4 regions of the Streptomyces sp. NPDC058637 genome follow, and region 2 is predicted to be linked to each of the others. Evidence: riboswitches for the same ligand, from Rfam matches in the RefSeq annotation. Region 2 holds a riboswitch; each other region holds the start of a gene.

Region 1 (5,659 bases), on a different contig from region 2:
TCGACGTGACCGCGCCCCACACCCCCTCCGGGGCCCACCCCGTGGGCCGTTCCGCCCAGCGCGGCGGCAGCCGCGGCCGGCGTCGCACTCCGGCGAAGCGCTCCGCGCTCCTCACCGTCGCCGTTCCCTCCGCCTGCGTGATGAGCGTCGCGGGCATCGCGGCGGCTTCCGTGAGCGGCGTCGGCGCCGCCGAGCAGAAGAAGGACGACACCACGTCCATGGCGGCCGCGGACACGGTCAAGCCGGCCGTGGCGAACAACGAGCTGGACACCCAGCTCGCCGCCCTCAGCGCCGATGCCGAGAACTTCGCCGACCGTGCCAGCCGCACCCAGGAGCGCATCGACCTGAAGGAACGTCAGGCCGTCGAGAAGAAGAAGCGCGAGGAGGAGGCCGCACGCCGCGAGGCGGCACGCCCCAAGTTCGCCCTGCCGGTCAACCAGCACGGTCTCAGCGCCTACTACGGCCAGGCGGGCGTGAACTGGATGTCCGCCCACACCGGCATCGACTTCCCCGTGGGTCTCGGCACCCCGGTGATGGCGGCGACCGACGGCACCGTCCGCACGCAGCTGAACAGCGCCTACGGGAACATGGTGATCGTCACCGCGGCCGACGGCACCGAGACCTGGTACTGCCACCTCAGCGCCGCGAAGATCCGTTCCGGCACGGTCAAGGCCGGTGACGTCATCGCGTACTCGGGGGACTCGGGCAACTCCACCGGCCCGCACCTGCACTTCGAGGTACGGCCCGGCGGCGGCGCGTCGATCGACCCGCTGGCGTGGCTCCGCAGCCACGGCCTCAACCCGAACTGAGCCCTGAGATCGATCGAGGGCCCGGGCGCGAACCCGGGCCCTCGAGTCGCGCCCTGAACGATCCGGGGCCTTGAACGATCCGCAGCCCTGGACGATCCGAGCTTCGAACGATCCGCAGGCGTACCCGTACCCGCGCCCGGTCGACGAGAAAGCCCGGGCCCCATCCGGACCCGGGCGACAGGCCCTACAGCTTCTCGACCGGCGCGTACCGCAGCAGCAGCTTCTTCGGGCGTTCGTCGCCGAAGTCGACCGTGGCCTTCGCCTGGTCGCCGAAGCCCTCGACGGCCGTCACCGTTCCCAGGCCGAACTGGTCGTGCGTGACCCGGTCCCCCGCCACCAGGGTGACCACCGGCTTGTCCGCCGTCCGCCGGGTCGCGAAGCCCGAGGGCCCCGACCTGGCGCGCGACGAGGACAGCGACGAGGTGATCCCCGACGTCGGTCCCGCCGGAGCCGCCATCGGGCCCTTGCGCTTCCACTCCAGGTGCTGGTCCGGGATCTCCTCCAGGAACCGCGACGGCGGGTTGTACGAGGGCTGTCCCCAGGCGCTGCGCATGGAGGCCCGGGTCAGGTACAGCCGCTCGCGGGCACGGGTGATGCCCACGTAGGCGAGCCGACGCTCCTCCTCCAGCTCCTTCACCTGACCCAGCGCGCGCATGTGCGGGAAGACGCCGTCCTCCATGCCGGTCAGGAACACCACCGGGAATTCGAGGCCCTTGGCGGTGTGCAGCGTCATCAGGGTGACGACACCGGAACCGTCCTCGTCCTCGTCGGGAATCTGGTCGGCGTCGGCGACGAGCGCGACCTTCTCCAGGAACTCGGCGAGCGTGCCCGTGCCCTCCTCCTCAGCACGCTCCTGCTCGAACTCGAGGGCGACGGCCGCGAGCTCCTGAAGGTTCTCGACGCGGGTCTCGTCCTGCGGGTCGGTGGACGCCTGGAGTTCGGCGAGATAACCGGTCCGCTCCATGACGGCCTCCAGCACGACCGCCGGGCCGGCGCCGGACTCCACGATCGTGCGGAGCTCCTCCATCAGCGTGTTGAACCGCTTCACGGCGTTCGACGAACGGGCCGCCATGCCGTACGCCTCGTCGACGCGGCGCAGCGCCTGCGGGAAGGAGATCTTCTCGCGCAGCGACAGGGCGTCGATCATCGCCTCGGCCCGGTCGCCGATGCCCCGCTTCGGCACGTTGAGGATGCGGCGCAGCGGGACGGTGTCCTCGGGGTTGGAGAGGACCCGGAGGTAGGCCAGGACGTCCCTGACCTCCTTGCGCTCGTAGAAGCGCACTCCGCCGACGACCTTGTAGGGCAGCCCGACGCGGATGAAGATCTCTTCGAAGACGCGGGACTGGGCGTTCGTGCGGTAGAAGACGGCGACATCGCCCGCCTTCGCGTCCCCGGCGTCCGTCAGCCGGTCGATCTCGTCGGCGACGAACTGCGCCTCGTCGTGCTCGGTGTCGGCGACGTAGCCGGTGATCCGGGTGCCGGCGCCGGCGTTCGTCCAGAGGTTCTTGGGACGGCGGCTCTCGTTGCGCTCGATGACGGCGTTGGCCGCGGACAGGATCGTCTGCGTGGAGCGGTAGTTCTGCTCCAGCATGATCGTCTTCGCGTCCGGGTAGTCCTCCTCGAACTGGAGGATGTTGCGGATGGTCGCGCCGCGGAAGGCGTAGATCGACTGGTCCGCGTCACCGACGACGCACAGCTCGCCGGGGGCGTCGGCCTCTCCCGCCGGGCCCACCAGCTCGCGTACGAGGGTGTACTGCGCGTGGTTGGTGTCCTGGTACTCGTCGACCATGACGTGCCGGAAGCGGCGGCGGTAGTGCTCGGCGACGTCGGGGAACGCCTGGAGCAGGTGGACCGTCGTCATGATGATGTCGTCGAAGTCCAGGGCGTTGGCCTCGCGGAGCCGTGCCTGGTAGAGCGCGTAGGCCTGCGCCAGCGTCTTCTCGAAACCGTCGCTCGCCTGACCGGCGAAGGTCTCCTCGTCGATCAGCTCGTTCTTCAGGTTCGAGACCTTCGCCGTGAACGACTTCGGCGGGTAGCGCTTCGGGTCGAGGTCCAGATCACGGCAGACCAGCGCCATCAGCCGCTTGGAGTCGGCGGCGTCGTAGATCGAGAACGACGAGGTGAAGCCGAGGAGCTTGGACTCGCGGCGCAGGATCCGCACGCACGCGCTGTGGAAGGTCATGACCCACATGGCGTTGGCGCGCGGCCCGACGAGCTGCTCGACGCGCTCCTTCATCTCACCGGCGGCCTTGTTGGTGAAGGTGATCGCCAGGATCTGCCCCGGGTGCACCCCGCGCTCGGCCAGCAGGTGGGCGATCCGGTGGGTCAGCACGCGGGTCTTGCCCGAGCCCGCCCCGGCGACGATGAGCAGCGGAGAGCCCGCGTGCACGACGGCGGCGCGCTGCTCGGTGTTCAGCCCGTCGAGCAGCGCGGCGGAGTCGACGACCGGGCGCGGGGCGCCGTCGCGGTAGTACGCGTCACGCGGCGGCGGGGGCGTGTCGAAGACGTCCTCGAACAGCCCCTCCGGCACCGCCTCGGGCGCGTGGCCCTCGGGGGGCGGCGGGGGGCCTTCGTCCGCTTGCTGGAGGCCGGTCAGGAAACTGTCGTCAAAGAGGCTGCTCATCGCTGGTCGAGTCTAGGCCGCCGCACCGACAACCCGGGGCCGCATTCCGAACGAGGACCGAAATCCGTACGCGTACGGAGACGGGCCGCGCACCGTGCGTAGGAATCCGGGGTCCGTCGCCGCCCGGCGGGCAGCCGGTCCGGAAAGGTCACGGAAATGTATCGGGCATATCGAACATCAACCTTCACAGGGACACCACGGGTTGGCTAGCGTGCTCGGCGGGTGACCCGTCACCGCTTCGAGGCGACCCACGCCACGCGGGCACCCCCGCCGAATCCGTGCCGCCCTCGCGGGAGCCGGAACCGGGGACCCACACGCAGCACCGGGGTGAATCGGTCCGTTCCCCAGGACCGTAGGGCAGCCTTCCGTTCCGCCCGAACCCGACAGCTAACCCGGTAGGCGGTCCACGGAAGGAGATGCCTGCCTTGGCATCGCATCGCAAGCCGCGCCCGCGGGTACGCACCACCACCCCGGCCGTCGGCCTCACGACGGCGGCGCTGGCCTCCGTCACCCTGCTCTCGACGCAGAGCGCGACGGCCGCCCCGGCGGAGCCCAGGCCCAGCATCGAGGAAGTGCGGAAGAAGGTCGACGACCTGTACCGCCAGGCGGGCACGGCGACGCAGGAGTACAACAAGGCGAAGACCGCGTCCACGCAGCAGCGCTCCAAGGTCGACGCGCTGCTGGAGGCCGCGGCCGAGCGGGCCGACAGGCTCAACGAGACGCGCCGGGAGCTGGGCCACTACGCGGCTGCGCAGTACCGAGGCGGTGCGATCGCCCCGACGGCGACGTTCTTCCTCGCGGACGACCCGCAGGCGTACTTCGACCAGGACCAGCTGATGGCGCGGATGACCAGCCGGCAGCAGAAGGCGGTCGCCGACTTCCGTACGCAGCAGAGCGAGGCCGCGGCGAAGCGGGTCGAGGCGACGAAGAGCCTGGAGACGCTCACCGAGTCGCAGGCCACTCTGCGCACCAGCAAGCAGCAGGTGCGGAACAAGCTGACCGAGGCCCGCTCGCTGCTGTCGGAGCTGACCGCCGAGGAGAAGGCGCGCCTCGCGGAGCTGGAGCGCGAGAAGGAGGCGGAGGCCGAGCGCAAGGCGAAGGAGCTCGCCCGCCGGCAGGCCGCCGCGAAGGCGGAGGCCGACCGGGCGGCCGAGGAGGCGGCCTCGAAGGAGGAGGAGGCGGGCTCCGGCACCGGAACGGGCGGCGACACGGGCTCCGGCACGGGCTCCGAGACGGGCTCGGACAGCGGCTACGCGGCCAAGGCCGACAAGGTCCTCGCCTTCGCCCGGGCCCAGATCGGCAAGCCGTACGTCTGGGGGGCGACGGGCCCGGCCTCGTACGACTGCTCGGGCCTCACCCAGGCCGCCTGGAAGGCCGCGGGCGTCACCCTGCCCCGGACGACCTGGGACCAGGTGGAGGCCGGCACCCGGGTGGCCACGGCGGATCTGCAGCCCGGTGACCTGGTCTTCTTCTACGACGACATCAGCCACGTCGGCGTCTACAAGGGCGACGGCATGATGATCCACGCGCCGAAGCCCGGTGCGAACGTCCGCGAGGAGTCGATCTACTCCATGCCGATCTACGGCAGCGTGCGCCCGGCGTGACACGCGGGCGCGCGAAGGGCGGGCATACGAGTCGTACGCCCGCCCCGCCCGCGACACAGCCGCACCGCCCACGACAGCGGCCGGCTCAGGCCCGGAGGCCGGCTCAGGCCCGGAGGCCGGCTCAGGCCCGGAGGCCGGCTCAGGCCCGGAGGCCGGCTCAGGTCCAGAGCGTGGCGATGAAGATGTTGGCGACCGTCAGCCCGCCGACCGCGGCGAAGGCGCCCTTGCCGACCCTCTCCTCGTCCCGCTTCACGTACACGAGCGCCAGGATCACGATCAGGACCAGCAGCTTGACGCCGATCTTGACGTTGTTCACCGCCTGGTCGTCGGCCTGGTTGAGCCCGACGAGGGCGATGCCCGTCACCAGCATGGTCAGCGCTCCGTGCAGCATGGCCGGCACGAAGCGGGCGGTGCCCGCCCCCATGGCCTTCATCTGGGTCAGGAAGCCGCCCAGCAGGGAGGCGATACCGATGATGTGCAGGGCCACGAAGACATTGATGAGTACGTCCATGGCCGCAGCCTAGCCGCGGGCATATCACCACTCTTCGGCCAGGTAGGACTTCCTTACGAATTCGTTCACACCTGGTGCGAATTGCCGGACTGCGGTTGATTTTTCCAGTCAT
Region 2 (5,659 bases):
ATCTGCGCTCCGTACCCCTGTCGGTGGAGACCTCCCCGTCGACCGCGACGGCGGACCGGCTGGGCGTGCTCGCCGACCGGGGCACCACCCGGATCAGCATCGGTGTGCAGAGTTTCGTCGACGCCGAGGCCCGCGCGGCGGTCCGCCCGCAGCACAGGTCCGAGGTCGAGGCGGCCCTCGGCCGGATCCGTGACGCCCGCATCCCGGTCCTCAACATCGACCTGATCTACGGCATCGACGGTCAGACGGAGGAGACCTGGCGCACCTCCCTGGACGCCGCCCTGTCCTGGCGTCCGGAGGAGCTGTACCTCTACCCGCTGTACGTACGCCCGCTGACCGGCCTCGGCCGCCAGAGCACCTCGACCGGCTCCACCTGCTCCACCGGTGAACAGGACGCGGCCTGGGACGAACAGCGGCTGCGCCTCTACCGCGCGGGCCGGGACCACCTGCTGGACCAGGGGTACGAGCAGGTGTCGATGCGGATGTTCCGCCGCGCCGGCGCCCCGCACGCCGGTCCCGAGGACTACGCCTGCCAGACCGACGGCATGATCGGGCTCGGCTGTGGCGCCCGCTCGTACACCTCCTCGCTGCACTACTCCTTCGACTACGCGGTGGAGATGCGGGAGATCAGGGGCATCATCGACGGGTTCACGGCCACCGAGGACTTCTCACGCGCCGAGGTCGGCAGGTACGTCGACGGGGACGAGGCGCGCAGGCGCCATCTGCTGCAGTCGCTGCTCCAGGCCGAGGGCCTGCGGCCCGAGGAGTACCGCGAGCGGTTCGGGTCGGATCCCCGGGCCGACTTCGCCACGGAGCTGGACCTCTTCGCCGGGCGCGGCTGGCTGGACGCGTCCGCGGCCCCCGGACTGCTGCGGCTCTCGCCCGAGGGCCTGGCGCACTCCGACGCGCTGGGCCCGGAGCTCTTCTCCCCCGGTGTACGGGCCGCGATGGCCGCGTACGAGCTGAAGTGAGCCGCCCGATGAGTACGGCCGTCCTGACCGTGGACCCGACCGACAGGGGGCGAGGAACATGGATCTGACGATCCTTTACCGGGGCCCGCTGGCCTCGTGCGACTACGACTGCCCCTACTGCCCCTTCGCCAAGCGGCGCGACAGCGGCGAGCAGCTGCGGGCGGACCGGGCGGCGCTGGAGCGGTTCACGGACTGGGCCGCCACGCAGAACGGCGACCGGCTGTCGGTGCTGTTCACCCCGTGGGGCGAGGGACTGGTCCGGTCCTGGTACCGGCGGGCGGTGGTGGAGCTGTCGCGGCTGCCGCACGTCGGGCGGGTCGCCGTCCAGACCAATCTGAGTGCCCGTACCGGATGGCTGACCCTCGCCGAGCGCGAGAAGGTCGCCCTGTGGTGCACGTATCACCCGGGCCAGACACCGTACGACCGGTTCCTCGGCAGGTGCCGGGAGCTGTCGGACCTCGGGGTGCGCTACAGCGTGGGGGTCGTGGGGCTGGACGACCACCTGGCTGAGGCCCGGCGGCTGCGGGCCGCGCTGCCCGACGAGGTGTACCTCTGGATCAACGCGGCCGAGGGGCACACCTACACGGACGAGGAGGCCGACCGGTGGACGGCCCTGGACCCGCTGTTCCCGTACAGCAGGCACCCGCACCGTTCGGCGGGGCTGCCCTGCCGGACGGGCGAGTCCGTCATCTCGGTGGACGGTGAGGGGACGGTGCGGCGCTGCCACTTCGTCCGGGCCGAGCTTGGCAACCTCTACGACGGCAGCTACCGGCGCTCCCTCGGGCCGCGTGGCTGTCCGGCCGAGGTGTGCGACTGCCACATCGGCTACGTGCACCTGGAGACGCTGCCCCTGTACGACGTCTTCGCGGGCGGTGTCCTGGAGCGGATACCCGCCCGCCCGCGGACCGCAACCGCCCGCGGGCAGTCCCTCACGCTGTCGCCGGTCAGGCTCGCGGAGCGGCGCCCGGGCCTGCCGGACGTCGCACCATGAAGACGTCGACCGGGTCCTGGGACTCCACGACGAATCCGTGACGCCCGTAGAGCCGGCGGGCGGCGCTGCCGCGCAGGACGTTCAGCCGCACGGCCACGCCCTTACGGTCGGTGTCCGCGAGCACCGTGCGCAGCACGGCCGATCCGAGCCCCCGGCCCTGGTGGCGCGGGGCCAGGTAGAAGTGCTCCAGCAGCTTCCCGTCGTCGGCGGGCCGGACGGTGACGCATCCCGCGAACTCACCGCCGGCCAGGACGAGGGAGGTGTGGCGGGTGGAGAACGAGTCCCGCAGCCGCTGCCGCACCCTGTGCTCGTCGTAGCGGCCGAGGCGTTCCAGGTCCGCGCGCATGACGACGGCCCGCAGCTCCGCGACCGCCTCGACGTCCGTGGCCCGCGCGGCGCGCAGCACCCACTCCGCGCAGGGCGCGGGCAGGGGCGACGGACCGCTCCGTACGGGAGCCGCGGGGACCGCACCGTCCGTCAGAGGGCTCACAGGGGGAGCAGGTCGGGGCGCTTGGCCTCGACGTGGTCACCGGAGGACTCGCCGCGCAGACGTCGTCCGATCCACGGCACGAGGTACTCACGCGCCCAGTGGATGTCGTCGCGCCGCACCTCGATCGTCCTGCGCTGTACCTGCGGCGGCCACATCCGGTCGGGGTCGGCCGGTACGTCGAGTCCCAGGACCTGGGCGGCACGCAGCGCGACCCGGGTGTGCCCCTCGGACGAGAGGTGCAGCCGGTCGTCGTCCCAGGCGCGGCGGTCCTGCACGGACCGCAGCGACCACAGGTCCAGGACCGGGCAGTCGTAGCGGTCGGCGATGGACCGGACGTGGGCGGTGTACGTGGCGATCTTGCCTCGCAGGTGCCGGAGTACGGGGACGTGACGGGTGTCGAAGCCGGTGGTGACCATGACGGTGCCGACCGCCTGCGTCAGTTCGGCGACCGCGCGCTCGAAGCGTTCCGCCACGTCGTCCGGGTCGGAGCCGGGCCGGATGATGTCGTTGCCGCCCGCGCAGAAGCTCACCAGATCCGGTGCCAGCTCCTTGGCGCGGGGGACCTGTTCCGCGACTATCTGGTCGAGGAGGCGTCCGCGTACGGCGAGATTGGCGTACCGGAAGTTCCCGTGCGGGCCGTCCGCGGGACCTACCACCGCTCCGGGGACCGGGAGCTGGTCCGCGAGGAGGACCGCGAACCGGTCCGCCCAGCCGAGGAGCCTCCCGTCGGGGCCGGGGTCCCCGACGCCTTCGGTGAAGCTGTCGCCAATCGCTGCGTACGACCCGATGATGCCTCGTCGTGTGTTTCTCGAATCGTCTGCCACAAGCGCATATCCTGCACCTTCGATTGTGACCTACGCGACCGTAATAGGGGGTTGACGGGTGGTGAGAAAGACCACCCGGTCAGGTTTTGGTAAAGCCGGAATAAGAAGAGGGGCGGCGCGCAGTCGCGCACCGCCCCTCTTCTTCACGCCATTCGGAGACGCTCACCTGAAGTCGCTCATCCGAAGATGCCGGACGCGGACGCTCGGATGGAGACGCTCGGATGGAGACGCTCAGATGGCGACGCCGTGCGAGCGCAGGTACGCGATCGGGTCGACGTCGGAGCCGTAGCTCGGGCCGGTGCGGACCTCGAAGTGGAGGTGCGGGCCGGTGGAGTTGCCGGTGGAGCCGGAGAGGCCGATCTGCTGGCCGCCGGTGACGGTCTGGCCGGCGGAGACACCGAGCGAGGACAGGTGGGCGTACTGGGAGTACATGCCGTCGCTGTGCTGGATGACGACCTCGTTGCCGTACGAACCGCTCCACCCGGCCGAGACCACGGTGCCCGGGCCGATGGACCGGACGCCGGTGCCGGAGGCGGCCTGGAAGTCGGAGCCGGTGTGGTAGCCGCTGGACCAGCTGGCGCCGGAGGCGCGGTACTGGGTGGTGACGTTGGCGTCGGCGACGGGGGCGGCCCAGCCGGAGCTGTTGCCCGCGGAAGCGGCGGTGGAGTCGGAGGTGTCGGCGGTGTCGGTCGCCTTTACGGCCTTCTCGACCGGGGCGGCGGCCTTGGGCGCCGACTCGGCCTTCGAGGGGGTCGCCTCGGACGGCGCGGCCTTGGGCGCGGACCGCTCGGCCGAACCGGACGCCTTGGCGCCGAGGGTCAGCTTCATGCCCGGGAAGATCAGGCTCGGGTCGTCGCCGACGACGTCGCGGTTGTCCTTGTACAGCTTCTCCCAGCCGCCCTTGAGCTTCTGGTCGGCCGCGATCTTCGACAGGTAGTCGCCGGAGACCACGGAGTAGGTCTTCGGAGCACTCTGCTTCTTCGCCACCGAGGCGGCGGGCGCGCTGTGGGCGGCGCTCGCGGCGGACTTGGCGGCAGGCGCGGCCTGCTCCGCCGCGTGGGCGCCGGTGGCGCCGATCAGCGGAAGGGCGAGAACGGCGCCACCGGTCCCGGCGGCGAGGACGCCTCGGGTGATGGGGCCGGTCTTCGTACGACGGTGCTTACCCTTTGCGGGCATGGGGAGTTCCTCTCCGGCGCCTACGAGGTGAGCTGTCGGGTTCGGACTGGAGATGCCCGGCCGCGCTGGACGCGACTTGACCCCGAGCCGTTCCGGATCCCTCCGGCCGGCGGCTTACCTGGTTCCCCCGTTCCTGCCACACGTTGGTCGGTGCGGATTCCGGGCGGCGGCAGGATTAGGCGTTCCGTCCGGATTGACCGTGACCGTAAGCGAGCCAGGACGCCGGGAACAAGCCGCCGGTTGCGAACCGGAATCCGCTCTTCATTTCCCGCCGGGAATTACGGTCACACTCCGTGGATTACGGATCTTGGCTTTCCGCGCGGCGTCCGGAATACCCGCCCGCGGTTCCGCCACACACCGTCACGGATATGATCCCGCTCACCTGCCCGACCCATCTCCCATGCAAGCAGGGCATGTTCTGCCAAATGCATCAATACGGACATTGCTCGATTTCGTCCTCTTTCGCGCGGACCTGAAAACAGGGCGGCGGCCGAGACGGTTGTCCGATGAACGCATGTCGTATCGTCGCGAGCGTGGCCTCGTCGGCGAGCCGCGCCGACGCCAGACACTCCAGGAGTCCTTGTGACGCAGCTGCCAGAGGTTCCGTCGACCGACATCGAGCTGACCGGTGTCCGCAATTTCCGCGATGTGGGCGGGCTCCCGACCACGGACGGCGGGAAGGTCCGGCACGGACGCCTCTACCGCAGCGGCCACCTGGCGCACGCCACCGAGGCGGACGCGGCCTTCCTCGCCGGCCTCGGCCTGCACACGGTCTTCGACTTCCGCAACGCGGCGGACCGCAAGCTCGACGGTCATGACGTGGAACTGCCCGGCGTCCGGAATGTCAGCATTCCACTCTCGGACCCGGCCGACGGCGCCGAGTTCTGGCGGCTCGTGCGTGACGGGAACATCCAGCAGCTGCGATCGATCCTCGCCGGCGACAGGGGGACGGACCGCATGATCGCCTCGTACCGGTCGATCATCAAGGACCGCACGGCCGAGCACAGCCGGGTGCTGCACGCACTGGCCGAGGACAGCGTCCCCGCGCTCATGCACTGCGCCGCGGGCAAGGACCGGGCGGGCCTGTCGATCGCGATCTCGCTGCTGGCCGTCGGTGTCGAGAAGGAGGCCATCGAGGCCGACTACCTGAAGTCCAACGACGCGCACCGGCGCTACAAGGTGCGGCGCAGCGACACCTCTTCGGCGG
Region 3 (5,659 bases), on a different contig from region 2:
GCGGCGGGCGAGACGGACCTGCTGGCCACAGGCCTCGAGGAACTGCTGCGCTACGACGGCCCGGTGGAGCTGGCGACCTGGCGCTACGCCACCGAACCCGTCACCCTGGGCGGACAGCGCATCGCGGCCGGAGACCCCGTCCTCGTCGTGCTGGCCGCCGCCGACCGTGATCCGGAACGGTTCCGCGACGCGGACACGCTGGACCTCGCGCGGAGTGACAATCAGCACCTCGGATACGGGCACGGCATCCATTACTGCCTGGGGGCACCGCTGGCCCGGCTGGAGGGGCAGGCGGCGTTGGCCACACTGCTGCGTCGGCTCCCCGACCTGCGGCTCGCCGCGGAACCTGCCGATTTGCGATGGCGGGGCGGGCTCATCATGCGCGGACTGCGGACACTTCCGGTGCGGTTCGAGCCCGGACACCAGGTCCGAAAAAAATGACACTCTGTCAACTCTGTGACTTTCACGTGATCTCCGCTGCATCGACTTGTGACACACGTTCGAGTACGGCTAGGTTCACCGTTCGACTCACCCGTCACACGTCAGTCACACGGAAGGCAATCCCATGGGCTCCGCGAATGGCAGACACCGCCGCCCTCGTCAGGCACCCGCCATCGTCGTCGCCGCGGGCGTGACGGGATCGGCCATCGCCATCCCGTTGCTCGGTGCGACCGGCGCGCACGCCGCCGACGCCTCGACCTGGGACCGGGTCGCCGAGTGCGAGAGCGGTGGCATGTGGAGCGCCGACCTCGGCAACGGCCACTACGGCGGCCTGCAGTTCTCGCAGGACGACTGGTCGGCCTACGGCGGCACGGCCTACGCGGCCCGTGCCGACCTCGCGAGCCGTTCGCAGCAGATATCGGTCGCGGAGAAGGTGCTGGACGACAAGGGCCCGCAGGCGTGGCCCAGCTGCGCGGTGATCTCCGGACTCGCGCTGGACGGCACACTGCCCGGCGTCGACCCGGGCGGTGAGCCGTCCGCCGACCCCACGGACACGGCCACCCCGTCGGGCGCACCCTCGGTCGAAACGCCGGACAAGAGGGCCGGGGCGGACGAAGCGGACAGGACGGGCAGCAACGGCAACAACGGCAAGACGGACAAGGCCGACGAAGAAGGCAAGTCCGAGTCGTCGTCGTCGCCTTCCGCCACCCCGTCCCCCGAAGCCTCCGAGGCGTCCGGCGACTCGAAGGGCAGTGGCGAGACGAGTGGGAAGCACCGCGGTACACCGGCCCCCGATGCGGGCACCGGGACGGACCTGGAGGACGGGCGCGAGTCCGGACGGCACGCCTCGCGCGGCGACTCCGGGGCCCGCGAAGGCGCGGAGACGGGCGCGGACGGAACGTACACCGTCCGCGAGGGCGACAACCTCTGGTCGATCGCGGACGCGCGGGAGCTGCCCGGTGGATGGCCCGCGCTCTACGCGGCCAACAAGGTGGAGCTGGGCTCCGACCCGGATCTGATCCTGCCCGGCCAGAGTCTCGACCTGGGCCTCCAGGCGGACGCGGAGGATGCCGGGAAGGACGCGCGGACCCCCGCGGAGACCACGGTCGGCAACTGATCAAAAGCGGGAAAACGCCCCAAAATCAGGGGTAGTTCAGAGGCCTATGTCCACTTATGTGTAAGTGAGACATGGGTCTCTTTGCTTGAACTGGCGCGCCTCGTCCGCCCGCTCGGCCCGCATCGCCTCCGACCTGCGGAAACGACCTCGCTCCCTGAGGCGGTAAGTGCTGATTGCCAGTTATGTCCATCTTTGAATGTAGGCGTTGCGTGTGTTTACGGTCTGAACTGCTCGCACCGCGGGCACCTTCGACCGTCACGCCGAATCCTGCCGTCGGCCGAAGGGGACAGACGCGTAAAGCGCCGTAGGCAGGAGCGGGGGACCCAGGTAAGTGCCGGACCCGGCCGTCGGAAGACGGGCGAGGACCGGCTCGGGGTGAAGTCGCCTTTCAGTACGGGCGACCGGGCAACTCACAGGCCCGAACCCGACAGCTCACCTCGTAGGCGTCGGTGAGGAGAACCATGCTGCTTTCGCGCAAGGGCAAGCACCGTCGCCCGTCCAAGGCCGTCCGTATCGCCACCCTGGCCGGCGTCACCGGCGCGGCCGTGGCCGTTCCGCTGATGGGTGCCACCGGTGCCTCCGCCGCCTCCGTCGCCACGTGGGACGCCGTCGCGCAGTGCGAGTCCGGTGGCAACTGGTCCATCAACACCGGCAACGGCTACTACGGCGGCCTGCAGTTCTCGCAGTCCAGCTGGGCTGCCGCCGGCGGCACCCAGTACGCCTCCCGTGCCGACCTGGCCACCAAGGGCCAGCAGATAGCCACCGCGGAGAAGCTCCTCGACCTGCAGGGCCCGGGCGCCTGGGCCTGCGCCGGTGCCGGTGGCCTGACGAACGACGGTGTGGACCCGGGCGTCGACACCGGCTCCGCGCAGAGCGAGGCCGAGCCGAAGGCGGCGGCCCAGCCGGAGCGCAAGGCCGAGCAGCCCGCCAGCCGCAGCGAGACGCGCACGGCCCCCGAGGCCGAGAAGACCGTCACCACCCCGACCGGCGACAAGGTCGAGAAGGGTGACGGCGAGTACAAGGTGAAGGCCGGCGACACCCTCAGCACGATCGCCGGGGCGAAGGACGTCAAGGGCGGCTGGCAGAAGCTGTTCGACCTGAACGACGACATCGTCGAGGACGCCGACCTGATCTTCCCGGGTCAGCAGCTCCACCTGAAGTAGCAGCCGGGTCCCTCCTCCCGGCGGTGCTCCCCGGCCCGGCGCGCTCACCCCAGTGCGCGCCGGGCCGGGGCCTTTTCGGGGGCGTCCGTGAAGGGGACCGTTCAACTGTTGTAGTTACCAGTCAGTAAATTTCTGAGCTTTGCCCGTAATGCGGTCCCTTGGGTCCTTTTTCGTCCCAGGGGACGGGCGGTCGGCCGACGCGGCGGGCCGGGCCGGTTAGGCTCGTGTCGCAAGGCCACAGTGACCCTGCACAACCAGTGTCATATCCCAGAAGGAGATGCCTCGTGCCGTCCATCGACGTCGTCGTAGCCAGGGAAATCCTCGACTCCCGGGGCAACCCCACGGTCGAGGTCGAGGTTGGCCTCGACGACGGCAGCACGGGACGTGCTGCCGTTCCGTCCGGTGCCTCCACCGGTGCGTTCGAGGCCATCGAGCTTCGCGACGGTGACCCCAACCGTTACCACGGCAAGGGTGTCGAGAAGGCCGTCCTCGCCGTGATCGAGCAGATCGGCCCGGAGCTCGTCGGTTACGACGCCACCGAGCAGCGCCTCATCGACCAGGCGATGTTCGACCTCGACGCGACCGAGAACAAGGGCTCGCTCGGCGCCAACGCCATCCTCGGTGTCTCGCTGGCCGTGGCCCACGCCGCGTCCGAGGCCTCGGACCTCCCGCTGTTCCGCTACCTCGGCGGCCCGAACGCGCACCTGCTGCCCGTTCCGATGATGAACATCCTGAACGGCGGCTCGCACGCCGACTCCAACGTGGACATCCAGGAGTTCATGATCGCGCCGATCGGCGCCGAGTCCTTCTCCGAGGCCCTGCGCTGGGGTGCGGAGATCTACCACACGCTGAAGAAGGTCCTGAAGACCAAGGGCCTGTCCACCGGTCTCGGCGACGAGGGCGGCTTCGCCCCGAACCTCGAGTCCAACCGTGCCGCCCTGGACCTCATCATCGAGGCCATCAAGGAGGCCGGTTACGTCCCGGGCCGTGACATCGGTCTGGCGCTCGACGTCGCCGCGTCCGAGTTCTACAAGGACGGCGTCTACGAGTTCGAGGGCAAGTCCCGCTCGGCCGCCGAGATGACCGAGTACTACGAGGAGCTCGTCTCCGCGTACCCGCTGGTCTCCATCGAGGACCCGCTGTACGAGGACGACTGGGCCGGCTGGAAGGTCATCACCGACAAGCTCGGCGCCAAGGTGCAGATCGTCGGCGACGACCTCTTCGTCACCAACCCCGAGCGCCTCGCCCGCGGTATCGAGGAGGGCTCGGCCAACGCCCTGCTCGTCAAGGTCAACCAGATCGGTTCGCTGACCGAGACCCTGGACGCCGTCGAGCTCGCCCAGCGCAACGGCTTCAAGTGCATGATGTCCCACCGCTCCGGTGAGACCGAGGACGTCACCATCGCCGACCTCGCCGTCGCCGTGAACTGTGGTCAGATCAAGACCGGCGCCCCGGCCCGCTCGGACCGTGTCGCCAAGTACAACCAGCTGCTGCGCATCGAGGAGATCCTCGACGACGCCGCGGTGTACGCGGGCCGTTCGGCGTTCCCGCGGTTCCGCTTCGAGGGCTGACAGCCCGACAGCAGGAGCTGAGCCCCTCTTCGGGCACCAGCCTCCGTCCGTCCCCGCACCCGGTCCCGTACCGTGTGCGGGGACGGACGTGCGTAACGGGGAGGCGTGAGAGATGGCCGGGAAGGATCGTGACCGGTTCTCCACCACGACCAGGCTGCGGCTGCTCGGTGAGCAGACGGCGGCCCGCGTCTACCGGTCCCAGAACCGCCGTCAGGCCCGGCGCTCCCGGCTCACCGGCCGGGCCGCGTTCCTGGCGCTGATCGTCTGTTCCCTGGTGGTCGCCCTCGCCTACCCGATGCGGCAGTACATCTCCCAGCGCGACCAGATCGCGGATCAGGAGAGGCTCTCGCGGGAGGCGCACGAGCGGACGGAGGAGCTGCGCGACGAGAAGGCGCGTCTCCAGGACGACGCGTACATCCGCCGGCTCGCCCGTCAGCATCTGCACTACGTCATGCCCGGGGAGACCGGTTACACGGTGATCGACCCGGACGCGGCGGAGGTCCGCCGCGGGGAACCGGGTGCGACCGGCAGGCCCTGGCACTCGAACCTCTGGGACGGCGTCGACAGCGCGGACCGGGAATGACTCCGGCGCCGCCCCCGTACGCGCACCGATACATACAGACCGACCGATGACATTCAAGGCAGGCATGGACACGCCCCCTCCGCAGACCGAATCCACCACGCCCACCGAGGCGGACATCGCCGCGTTCGAGCAGCAGCTCGGCCGGCCGCCGCGCGGACTGCGCGCCATCGCGCACCGCTGCCCCTGCGGCAGTCCGGACGTGGTCGAGACACAGCCCCGCCTGGAGGACGGTACGCCGTTCCCGACGACGTACTACCTGACGTGCCCGCGTGCCGCGTCCGCGATCGGCACGCTGGAGGCCAACGGGGTCATGAGGGAGATGACCGAGCGCCTCACGACGGACCCGGAGCTGGCCGCCGCCTATCGCGCGGCCCACGAGGACTACCTCGCGCGCCGTGACGCCATCGAGGTCCTGGAGGGCTTCCCGAGCGCGGGCGGCATGCCGGACCGGGTGAAGTGCCTGCACGTCCTGGTCGGCCACTCGCTGGCCGCCGGTCCCGGGGTGAACCCGCTGGGGGACGAGGCGATCGCGATGCTGCCCGAGTGGTGGGCGAAGGGGCCCTGCGTCTCGCCGTGCGGCACCGAAGAGGCCTGACCTCACGCCGCCCGGTAACCACGACCACAGGAGCACCATGACCCGCGTTGCCGCCATCGACTGCGGTACCAACTCCATCCGTCTGCTCGTCGCCGACGTGGACCCCGCCACCGGGCACTTCGCCGAGCTCGACCGCCGGATGCGGATCGTCCGGCTCGGCCAGGGCGTCGACCGCACCGGACGACTGGC
Region 4 (5,659 bases), on a different contig from region 2:
GTCCTTCGGCACCGCGCTCGGCGTAACCGGCGGAGAGGACGACGAGGCCCTGGACCCCGTGTTCACCGCAGTCGGCGACGGCCTCCGGGACCCGGTCGGCGGGGACGGCGACGATCGCGAGGTCGACCTGTTCGCCGATCTCGCCGACGGAGCGGTGCGCGGGGACGCCGTCGACCGTGGCCGTGCCTTCGTCGAAGGACCGGTTCACGGCGTACGTGCGCCCGGTGAAGCCGGATCCGAGCAGGTTGCGCAGCACGGTGCGGCCGACTCCGCCGGGCGCGCGCCCGGTGCCGACGACGGCGACGGAGCCGGGGGCCAGCAGCCGCTGAACGGAGCGCGACTCGGCCCGCTGCTCACGGCCGCGCTGGACGGCGAGGGACTCGGCGGTCGGTTCCAGATCGAGCGTGAGGTGGACGGACCCGTCCTCGAAGCTCCGCTGCTGGGTGTATCCGGCATCCCGGAACACCTTGATCATCTTGTTGTTCGCGGGCAGCACCTCGGCGGCGAAGCGGCGGATGCCCCGCTCACGGGCGACCGCCGCGATGTGTTCGAGGAGCGCCGAGGCCACGCCACGGCCCTGGTGGGCGTCCTGGACGAGGAAGGCGACCTCGGCCTCGTCGGCGGGCGCGGAGGCGGGTCTGCCCTGCTCGTTGATCCGGTCGTAGCGGACGGTGGCGATGAACTCCCCGCCGATCGTGACGGCCAGACCCACCCGGTCGACGTAGTCGTGATGGGTGAAGCGGTGCACGTCCTTGGCCGAGAGACGCGGATACGGGGCGAAGAAGCGGTAGTACTTCGACTCGTCGGAGACCTGCTCGTAGAAGCTGACCAGCCGGTCGGCGTCGTCCGTGGTGATGGGCCTGATCCGCGCGGTGCCACCGTCGCGGAGCACCACGTCCGCCTCCCAGTGATCGGGGTACGCATGGTGCGGACTCTGCTCCGGCATGGGCTCCATGGGCAAAGCCTACGGCCCGTCGCACCGGTAGCGGAGGGTTCGGTGCGCGGGCACGCTGAGGGGGCCGATCGACGGTGGCCCTCCGGGCCGGAGGCCGGGCACAGCAGTACGCACTGCATGAGAGACTGGTCTAGACAACCTATCGACACGTGAAGGGCAGAACCAATGGCTGAGCGCCGCGTCAACGTCGGTTGGGCCGAGGGCCTGCACGCCCGCCCCGCTTCCATCTTCGTCCGTGCCGCCACGGCCTCCGGTGTGCCCGTGACGATCGCCAGGGCCGACGGCTCCCCGGTGAACGCCGCGTCCATGCTCGCGGTGCTCGGCCTGGGCGCGCAGGGTGGCGAGGAGATCGTGCTCGCGTCCGAGGCGGACAACTCCGAGGCCGCCCTGGACCGTCTGGCGAAGCTGGTCGCCGAAGGGCTCGAGGAGCTTCCGGAGACCGTCTGAACCGGCCGGCCCGCGCCGTAATTCTTTCTGCGGCAAAGCCGCGGTACCCCTCGGGGTACCGCGGCTTTTCTGTTCACGGAAGGGCCGAAAGAGCAACGGGGAAAAATGCCCGGTCGATCCGAATCAGGGCAGCAAAAAGAAAGCCCCTCGACAATTACCTTCTTTGTATACGGCGCAATTGTTAATGACGGACGCCCCCGATGTTTACGGCTTGTTGCGAAGTCCTCACCCGCGACGGACCCACCGTGTTCCCCGCCCGGTCCGTGCGGCGCAGCCGGTGTGCGACCGTGGCGCGCTCCGCGTGCTGGGCGGCGATGGTCCTGGCCCGTTCCGCGTCGCCGCGTGCCACGGCGTCCACGAGGGCACCGTGCTCGGCCCAGGAGTCGGCGGGGCGGGCCGGCTGCTCGACCGCGTACATCCAGGCGATCTTGTGCCGCAGCTGGGTGAGCAGCGCGATCAGCGCCGGGCTGCCCGAAGCCTGGGCCAGTGTCTCGTGGAACCAGCCGCCGAGGGAGCGCAGGTCCTCCCCCTCGCCCCGGCGCACCCGCTCCTGCCCCAGCCTGACCAGGCCGCGGAGCACCTTGAGGTGCGCCTCCGTGCGGCGCTGGGCGGCGCGCGCGGCACCCAGGGGCTCCAGGAGCATCCGCATCTCCAGGAGGTCGGCGGCCTCCCGCTCCGTGGGCTCGGCGACGCAGGCCCCGGCGTGCCGACGGGTGACGACGAACCCCTCGGACTCCAGGGTGCGCAGTGCCTCGCGTACCGGGACACGGGAGACCCCGTAGCGACGCGCGAGCACCTCTTCGGTGAGGCGGCTGCCCCGCTCGAAGACACCGGAGACGATGTCGTCACGGATTGCCGTGCATACCGAATGCGCGGGAATGCGCATGTCCGAACCTCCGCCTTAATCCCCGCGAAACGCGGCCGATCGACGCCTGTTCTGTGACTCTATTGCAATCCTCCGCAATTTCCGACGGCAGAGCGGAATCCATGCATATCTTCTGACCGGAAAGCACTTCCGCGGAGCTTCGGCGCGCGCCTCCCCCGGTGGCATGACGAAGGCCCCGGCGGGTGCCGGGGCCTTCGCCGACGGTGTGGCGCGGGGCGGGGTCAGACCTGGAGGCCGTGCGCGCGGAGGTAGGCGACGGGGTCCATGTCGGAGCCGTACTCGGGGGTGGTCCGCGCCTCGAAGTGCAGGTGCGGTCCCGTGGAGTTGCCGGTCGAGCCGGACAGGCCTATCTGCCGGCCGGACGTGACGCTCTCGCCGACCGAGACGCCGATGGAGGAGAGGTGGCCGTACTGGGTGTACGTGCCGTCCGTCATCCGGAGCACGATGTTGTTGCCGTACGCCCCGCCCCAGCCGGCCTCGACGACCGTGCCGGCTCCGACCGCGACGACGGAACTGCCGGACGCGGCCCGGAAGTCCACACCGGAGTGGCTGCCGGAGGACCAGAGAGCACCGCCGGACCTGTAGCCGGTGGTCACCTGGGAGCCGGCGACCGGGAGGTGGAAGGCGTTCAGCCGGGCGCGCTCGGCCGCACGGGTGGCGCGCGCCTCGGCCTCACGGACCTCGGCCGCACGGGCTTCGGCCTTGCGCTCGGCTTCGGCCTTGCGCTCGGCCTCGGCCTTCGCCTTGGCCGCGGCCTTCGCCTTCGCCTCGGCCTCGGCGGCGAGGTCGGCCTGGTACTGCTGGGCCTTCGCCTGCGCGGCGATCTGGTCGGCGAGGGTGGAGTCGATCGCGACGGCCTGGGTCAGGCCGGTGCCGGCCGCGGTGAGGGCCTCGGAGTCCGCGGCGAGGGCCGGGGAGGACACACCGCCGATGACGCCGGTGGTGGCCAGAGCCGCGATGCCGGCGACCCGGGCGCTCCTGCGCGTCAGGCGGCTCGGGGCACGGTGCTTCCCGGTGGCACGGGTGAACGCCATGGAGGGGCTGATCCTTTCCTTCCTTCTCGCCTACCGGGTTAGCTGACGGGTTCGGAGCAGGAAGGTCTCCTACGGACTCCTCCGCCCCGTGCGGGGACGCAGGCATCCGATTCACCCCAGGGACTTCGTGGGTCCCCGGCTCCCCAGGCTCGCGCCTGACGGGGACTCGGCGATGACTGTCCGGCGCCGCGGACGCGGCATATGTCTGGCGGACAGCCGGCCCGACGCTAGGCCGGACGGCTTTCCGACGCCAAACGGATCAGGCCTTTTGTCGCACATCCCACAGAAGATGGGGCGACATTCATCGCGAACACGGACAAACGGGAGGACCCCGGCGAGAACGTCCTCGCCGGGGTCCGGATTGCTCCGATACGTCAGCCGCTGACGACCGACACCTCACCGATCCCGAGCGCCCTGACGGGGTCCGCGATCTGTGCGGCGTCCCCGACGAGGACGGTGACCAGCCGGTCGACGGGGAACGCGTTGACCACCGCGGCGGTGGCCTCCACCGTGCCGGTCTCGGCCAGGCGGGCGTACAGCTGGGCCTGGTAGTCGTCCGGGAGGTGCTGCTCCATCTGGTCGGCCAGGGTGCCGGCGACGGAGGCGGCCGTCTCGAACTTCAGCGGAGCGACGCCCACGAGGTTCTGCACGGCGGTCTCGCGCTCGGCGTCCGTGAGCCCCTCGGCCGCCAGGGTGCGCAGGACCTTCCAGAGGTCGTCCAGCGCGGGTCCGGTGGACTCCGTGTCCACGGAACCGCTGATGGCGAGCATCGCGGCACCGGTCGCCCCGGAGGCCGATCCGGGTGCGGTCGAGCGCAGCACCTGACCGAACGCGCGGACCCCGTAGGTGTAGCCCTTCTCCTCGCGCAGCACTCGGTCCAGCCGGGAGGTGAGCGTGCCTCCCAGGCAGTACGTGCCGAGGACCTGGGCGGGCCACACGCTGTCGTGCCGGTCGGCGCCGATCCGGCCGATCAGCAGCTGGGTCTGGACGGCTCCCGGGCGGTCGACGATGACCACACGGCCGGTGTCGTCCGCGGTGATGGGCGGTACCGGGCGGGACACGGCGGCGTTGCCCGACCAGTCACCGACGGTGTCGGCGAGCAGCGCGTCCAGGTCGACCCCGGTGAGGTCACCGACGATCACGGCCGTCGCGGTGGACGGGCGGACATGCGCGTCGTAGAAGGCGCGTACGGCCGCGGCGTCGATGCGGCGCACCGTCTCCTCGGTCCCCTGGCGCGGGCGAGACATCCGCGCCGTCGCGGGGAAGAGCTCCTTGGAGAGCTGCTTGGCCGCGCGCCGGGCCGGGTTGGCCTGCTCGTGCGGGATCTCGTCGAGACGGTTCCCGACCAGGCGCTCCACCTCGCTCTCGGAGAAGGCGGGTGCCCGCAGCGCCTCGGCGACCAGGCCGAGCGCCTTGGCCAGCCGGGAGACCGGGACCTCCAGGGAGACACGGATCCCGGGGTGGTCGGCGGACGCGTCGAGGGTGGCGCCGCAGCGCTCCAGCTCGGCGGCGAACTCCTCCGCGGAGCGCTTGTCCGTGCCCTCGGACAGCGCACGCGCCATGATCGTGGCAACGCCGTCCAGGCCCTCGGGCTCGGTGTCCAGGGGCGCGTCCAGGAAGATCTCCACGGCGACGACCTGCTGGCCGGGGCGGTGGCAGCGCAGCACGGTCAGGCCGTTGGGCAGGGCGCCGCGGTCGGGTGCGGGGAAGGCCCAGGGCCTGGCCTCGCCTGCGGTCGGCTGCGGGTGGTACTCCATCGCTACTCCAGTCACGGCGGCGTCGCTCACTTGTCGGCCCCCTCGGGCGCGTCGGTGCCGTCCGACTCGTCGGCGTCTGCGTCGACCGGCTCGTACACCAGGACGGCACGGTTGTCGGGACGCAGATGCGCCCGGGCGGCCTCCTGGACCTCCTGCGCGGTGACGTCGAGCACCCGTCCCACCGCGGTCAGGGCGAGCTGCGGGTCACCGAACAGGACGGCGTACCGGCACAGTTCGTCGGCGCGGCCCGCGACCGTACCGAGCCGGTCCAGCCACTCCCGCTCCAACTGGGCCTGCGCCCGTTCCATTTCCTCGGGCGTGGGGCCCTCGGCGGCGAACCGGGCGAGCTCCTCGTCGACGGCCGCCTCGATCTGCGGCACCTCGACGCCACCGGACGTCTTGACGTCCAGCCAGCCCAGCGAGGGCGCTCCGGAGAGCCGGAGCAGCCCGAACCCGGCGGCCACCGCCGTACGGTCGCGGCGGACCAGGCGGTTGTGCAGGCGGGACGACTCGCCGCCGCCCAGCACGGTCAGCGCCAGGTCCGCGGCGTCGCACTCACGGGTGCCGTCGTGCGGCAGCC

The links. Region 2 has a riboswitch for cyclic di-AMP ahead of ACFWVP_RS32855 (peptidoglycan DD-metalloendopeptidase family protein). Riboswitches for the same ligand answer to the same signal wherever they lie in the genome.
Region 1: it holds a riboswitch for cyclic di-AMP, as region 2 does, so the genes downstream of both, ACFWVP_RS07150 (NlpC/P60 family protein) here and ACFWVP_RS32855 (peptidoglycan DD-metalloendopeptidase family protein) in region 2, are expected to answer to the same signal.
Region 3: it holds a riboswitch for cyclic di-AMP, as region 2 does, so the genes downstream of both, ACFWVP_RS13675 (transglycosylase family protein) here and ACFWVP_RS32855 (peptidoglycan DD-metalloendopeptidase family protein) in region 2, are expected to answer to the same signal.
Region 4: it holds a riboswitch for cyclic di-AMP, as region 2 does, so the genes downstream of both, ACFWVP_RS18020 (M23 family metallopeptidase) here and ACFWVP_RS32855 (peptidoglycan DD-metalloendopeptidase family protein) in region 2, are expected to answer to the same signal.

Annotation. Positions count from the first base shown of each region.
Region 1 covers NZ_JBHXRD010000005.1:199,892-205,550, reverse strand. Annotated here, with positions in the region: gene ACFWVP_RS07160 (peptidoglycan DD-metalloendopeptidase family protein) at 1-809, shown strand, start outside; gene pcrA (DNA helicase PcrA) at 994-3,432, opposite strand; cyclic di-AMP (ydaO/yuaA leader) riboswitch at 3,691-3,850, shown strand; gene ACFWVP_RS07150 (NlpC/P60 family protein) at 3,849-5,036, shown strand; gene ACFWVP_RS07145 (hypothetical protein) at 5,194-5,547, opposite strand.
Region 2 covers NZ_JBHXRD010000050.1:29,435-35,093, forward strand. Annotated here, with positions in the region: gene ACFWVP_RS32835 (STM4012 family radical SAM protein) at 1-971, shown strand, start outside; gene ACFWVP_RS32840 (STM4011 family radical SAM protein) at 1,030-1,962, shown strand; gene ACFWVP_RS32845 (GNAT family N-acetyltransferase) at 1,916-2,392, opposite strand; gene ACFWVP_RS32850 (SGNH/GDSL hydrolase family protein) at 2,449-3,276, opposite strand; gene ACFWVP_RS32855 (peptidoglycan DD-metalloendopeptidase family protein) at 3,508-4,452, opposite strand; cyclic di-AMP (ydaO/yuaA leader) riboswitch at 4,457-4,628, opposite strand; gene ACFWVP_RS32860 (tyrosine-protein phosphatase) at 5,035-5,659, shown strand, end outside.
Region 3 covers NZ_JBHXRD010000011.1:85,926-91,584, reverse strand. Annotated here, with positions in the region: partial or broken gene ACFWVP_RS13685 (cytochrome P450) at 1-460, shown strand, start outside; gene ACFWVP_RS13680 (transglycosylase family protein) at 566-1,558, shown strand; cyclic di-AMP (ydaO/yuaA leader) riboswitch at 1,849-2,019, shown strand; gene ACFWVP_RS13675 (transglycosylase family protein) at 2,020-2,721, shown strand; gene eno (phosphopyruvate hydratase) at 3,006-4,292, shown strand; gene ACFWVP_RS13665 (septum formation initiator family protein) at 4,405-4,875, shown strand; gene ACFWVP_RS13660 (DUF501 domain-containing protein) at 4,940-5,470, shown strand; gene ACFWVP_RS13655 (exopolyphosphatase) at 5,508-5,659, shown strand, end outside.
Region 4 covers NZ_JBHXRD010000016.1:52,656-58,314, reverse strand. Annotated here, with positions in the region: gene ACFWVP_RS18035 (GNAT family N-acetyltransferase) at 1-955, opposite strand, end outside; gene ACFWVP_RS18030 (HPr family phosphocarrier protein) at 1,121-1,402, shown strand; gene ACFWVP_RS18025 (GntR family transcriptional regulator) at 1,584-2,288, opposite strand; gene ACFWVP_RS18020 (M23 family metallopeptidase) at 2,510-3,322, opposite strand; cyclic di-AMP (ydaO/yuaA leader) riboswitch at 3,336-3,504, opposite strand; gene ACFWVP_RS18015 (M16 family metallopeptidase) at 3,697-5,079, opposite strand; gene ACFWVP_RS18010 (M16 family metallopeptidase) at 5,106-5,659, opposite strand, start outside.